DNA from 2 places in the Priestia sp. SB1 genome. Region 1 is predicted to be linked to the other one. Evidence: riboswitches for the same ligand, from Rfam matches in the RefSeq annotation. Region 1 holds a riboswitch; the other holds the start of a gene.
The links. A riboswitch is a leader RNA that binds a small molecule or an ion and turns the genes downstream of it on or off. The one in region 1 is predicted to bind preQ1.
Positions count from the first base shown of each region.

Region 2: another riboswitch for preQ1. It lies ahead of queC (7-cyano-7-deazaguanine synthase QueC); the one in region 1 lies ahead of WKH56_RS31375 (QueT transporter family protein).

Region 1 covers NZ_JBBJSS010000012.1:26,185-28,596, forward strand. The annotation lists gene WKH56_RS31370 (Lrp/AsnC family transcriptional regulator) at 337-747, opposite strand; PreQ1 riboswitch class I at 943-987, shown strand; gene WKH56_RS31375 (QueT transporter family protein) at 997-1,485, shown strand; gene WKH56_RS31380 (hypothetical protein) at 1,921-2,370, shown strand.
Region 2 covers NZ_JBBJSS010000003.1:224,992-227,403, reverse strand. The annotation lists gene WKH56_RS11785 (GerAB/ArcD/ProY family transporter) at 1-1,020, shown strand, start outside; PreQ1 riboswitch class I at 1,093-1,136, shown strand; gene queC (7-cyano-7-deazaguanine synthase QueC) at 1,367-2,032, shown strand; gene queD (6-carboxytetrahydropterin synthase QueD) at 2,032-2,412, shown strand, end outside.

The sequences.
Region 1 (2,412 bases):
GTTTTTACTAGTGTTTCACAAATGATAAAATAAAAAACGTCTTAGAAATTGTCTAGTTATAAAACTGATCAACTTCTAAGACGAAGAATTACGATACTTGTATAGGTCTTGATCCGGCTTTTCTATGCTTCGATGTCACCGATTATATAAACCTCTGATCGCTATGTCAACGCTATGAGAGATGTTCAACTTTTCAAAAAATAGAAGGCGGTTTCCTGTATAAAAAAGAATCCTTTGCGACGGCGCAAAGGATTTTCAAATTTATTGGAATAGGGGGAATACGTTATTAGAATTGCCATTTTCATAAATTAATATACCTTTATTTTTTTAAAAAATTTATTTGTTAATGACGATTGAAAGTTTGTAATTCACATGCTGATTTAGCTCTGTCAAAAAATCATTTAATTCTTCATTCGAATGAAATTTACATTCTAGTAAGTAGCAGCCATCGCCGCTGATTTTAAAGTTGTTGATGACGTACTTCTTCTGACTTTCTACAAATGTAAGGTAGGGGTGGTGATGAATGCTCTGCGTATAGATATTTAAAAATGCATGGACGGTGTAGCCAAGTTTTCGTTCATCAATGTTAATTGTATAGCCTTTGATAATGCCTTCATCTTCTAACTTTAATACTCTAGCAGAAGCGGCTTGTCCGGTTAAATGCACTTTTTCTCCTAATTCTTTCATCTTCATACGTCCATTTTTTGATAGCTCTTCTAGTATGCGCTTATCTGTATTATCTAACATCGCTACAAATCCTTTCGTATTTCAAATCAAAAGGGTTAACTACTTTATGTCACCTATGTATACGGATACGTCTTCTATTTTATAATAAAGAAAAGTAAGAAAAAAGAGCAGTCAATATGGAAGACATGAAAGCAGCAGTAGTTTGCAAACAGCTAGATTGACGAAAGCTTAAGCTTGCTGTATGATTCTTTGAGTGTTTACGTGGTTCGTAACCATCCCACGTTAAAAAACTAAGGAGAGAATAGTAAGATGAATATAAGAACACTTTGCGTCAACGGTCTTTTAGCAGCTATGTATATTGCTGTTAGCATGTTAATTCAGCCGTTTGGCTTCACCAATATCCAATTTCGTATATCAGAAATGTTCAATCATTTGATTGTATTTAATAAAAAGTACGTGTACGGCATTGTACTAGGGGTATTTCTGACGAATTTGTTTTTTTCACCAATGGTCGCTTATGATCTGGTGTTTGGGGTAGGACAATCTGTACTATCATTACTCATTACCATTTTTTCTATGCGCTATATTAAAAATATGTGGGCTCGTATGCTTATTAATACACTTGTGTTTACGTTTACGATGTTTATTATTGCGTTTGAACTGCACCTAGCATTTGATTTACCATTTTTCTTTACATGGTTAACAACAGCTGTTGGTGAGTTTGTGGTTATGCTTGTTGGAGCACCAATTATGGCGGCAATTAATAAACGTGTACAATTTAATAAGCTAGTTGGATAAAAAGATGTGGCTGTGATAAATCTCACAGCCGCATCTTTTTTTCTTTGTTATTCTATAAGTGTAGTGATAAACCCCTTATTATTGAAGAGCTTTTCACGCATGGACAAATTACCCATATCTAGCATGTAAAAAGAGCAGGTCGCTATTGCGTTCTGCTCTTTTTGCGTAACGCAATAGCGAGTATTCAATTAGATTATTTTGAAAGAAGAAGTGACAAATCTCACAGCGCGTTCTTTTTTCTTTTGTTACGATATACATATAGTTGGCAAACTCCTTATCGAAAAGTTTTTCGCACAACAACACATTACCTATGCGTAGCAATTAAAAAAGCAGACCGACAAGGTTTGCTTTTTTAATTGTGTATTTTTACCATTAAATAACTTTTTTGAGTTATAATTGTAAAATAATCTTTGTTACGAGAGAGGGGATTATTTTTTGAATAGAAAGTTAGGAATTCTTGTTTTATTAGTGTTAGCTATCTTATTTGCCGGGTGTTCAAAAGAAGAAGACAACGTTCCTTTAAGAGAACTAGAAAAGATCCATATTAACGTCATCAAAGAACAAAAGATGAAGCAAGGGATTTCGTATGAATTGGAATTCGTAAACAAGAGCGATTTGACCATCAAACAAAACGACGTATTTTTATCGTATCCACTAAAAATAAAAAACGGTTATTCTGAAAATAAATTTAAGGTGTTAGCAGAAGGCAATAAGTTAAATATTAAGCCAAAACAAAAGGTAAAGTTGACTGCATTTCTTCCTTATAAAGGAATTAATAAAGAAGCGTTAGCTATTGATGAGCCTGACGTAAAGTGCATAGGATATTGGAATAAGATCGATGACTACCATCAATTTTCTTTTGGAGGATCTTTGAAGCGAGAATAACACATGGATCTGTTAAATAATGGAACTTATGAAGCGTGAAAT
Region 2 (2,412 bases), on a different contig from region 1:
GAAACGAATAGACAAAATGCCTGGGTATGTAGTGTGCTTGCTATTGGCTTTGCCCTTTTAATTGTTGCGGTGCTGTTATGGCTGATGCACCGTTACCCTCAGCAAACGTTCATTGAAATAGCTAAAAAAGCGCTAGGTCCTTACGCCGGAGCGTGTATGTCTCTTATTTACATTTTTTTTATGTTCATTCAATCTACGTTTTCCCTTCGAGATATCAGTACATTTATGACGACGCAAATTGTCCCTGAAACGCTGCCTACGTGGATCCATGCTCTTGTGATTTTAGCGGTTATATACGGAGGGTATCTAGGCATTGAAGTGATAGCGAGAACAGCGGAAATCTTTTTACCGTGGATCGTCGTCCCTTTTTTATTGTTAATTTCGTTAAATATTCCTCAGATGAAACTGGATCGTCTTTACCCTTTGTTTGAATTCCGCATGGATGATTTAGTGTTAGGAACCACGTATTTCTTAGGAAATCCGTTTATGGAATTGATTTTTGTGCTAATGATTACGCCTCATATAAAAGGTGGCAAAAAGGTAAAAAGAATGATTGTTATCGGCACTGTGGCATCGGGCTTGACGATTACGATTGCAGTTGCGGCTTGTATATTAGCTCTTGGCGCGAATATTGCATCAATGCACAGCTACCCAGTTTATTTATTAGGAAAAATGATTTCGTTAGGTGCAACGATACAGCATGTTGAAGTATTAGTAGCTATTATTTGGATGTTATCTATCTTTTTTAAAGTTGTCATTGTGTTCTATGCTATTCAGTTAAGTATCGCTCAATTATGTAATTTACGGGTGCGCAATTTTTTGAGCTTTCCTTTAGGTCTAATCATTACAGGCGTGGCGTATTACATTATTCCAAATACAGCATACTTCAATTATTTTGAAAAATATTACTGGCCGTTTTATTTATTTGTACTAAGCGTCTGTTTTCCGTTGTTATTTATTGCGCTTTCTTATAGAAAGAGAAATAAGACAGCTAAAGGTGATAGAAGCCAACAAACATAGCATTATTTATACGTATGTGGTATAGTATACGATGACAATTCAAGAAGAAACGCCGTACACGTTTGTATATGTACGGGAGAGGTTCGAAAACTCCCTCTATAAAAAACTAAGATCATCGTTGATGACAAAAGACACGGTTTTAGCGTGTCTTCTTTCACGTGCTTTTCTATCAACACGTCTTTTTGACGTGTATGCTGGCGAGGACGTGTATCTTAGTTGCTTTTTAGGGAGATTGCTGGAAAAGAGCAGTCTCTTTTTTGTGTTATAAAATTAGTCACAAAGGGAACGAACGGTTCAATAAAGTTTCTTCTTCTTTTGATTTCAATCAAAAAGGAGACGAACAATAATGATGAAAAATGAAAAAGCTATTGTTGTATTTAGCGGAGGTCAAGATAGTACAACATGTCTATTTTGGGCTTTGAAAAACTTTAAAGAAGTAGAAACGGTTACTTTTCAATACGGTCAGCGTCATAGTCAAGAGATAGAGGTAGCAAAAGCTATCGCAGCTGATTTAGGTGTGAAGCATACCGTCCTAGATATGTCACTTTTAAATCAATTAGCACCAAATGCCTTAACACGAGATGATATTGAAATTGAGCAAAAAGAAGGAGAGTTGCCTACAACGTTTGTGGATGGCCGCAATCTGTTATTTTTATCATTTGCTGCCGTACTGGCTAAAAACAGCGGAGGCCGTCATATCGTAACAGGCGTTTGTGAAACTGATTTTTCGGGATATCCAGACTGTCGAGACGTATTTGTGAAATCGTTAAACGTCACGCTTAATTTATCAATGGACTTCGAGTTTGTGATTCATACGCCGCTTATGTGGATTGATAAAGCAGAAACGTGGGCGTTAGCGGATGAGCTAGGAGCGCTTGAATATGTGCGTGAAAAAACATTAACGTGCTACAACGGTATTGTTGCTGATGGGTGCGGCGAATGTCCCGCATGTCAATTGCGAAAACGCGGGTTAGATCAATACTTGCAAACAAAAGAAGGAGGAGAAAAATAATGCTGCAACAAATGTATCCTCAAGTCTTTCATGACTATGAATATGAATTGAACAAAGATATGCAGTTTGCTGCGGCACATTTTGTTCCTCATACAGAAGCAGGAAAATGCCGTCAAGTCCATGGACATACGTATTTTGTAAATTTAACTGTTGCCGGAGATACATTAGACGAAGCGGGCTTTTTAGTAAACTTTGCGCTATTGAAAAAAATTGTTTCTGGTCAATTTGATCATACATTATTGAACGATCATTCTATTTTTAACGAAGAAAATCCAAATGATTTTCCTACAACTGAAGTTGTTGCTCGTAAAATTTATGAGTTGGTTCAAGAATATCTAGACACACTACCAAATAAGCCTTCTTGTGTACAAGTATTCGTG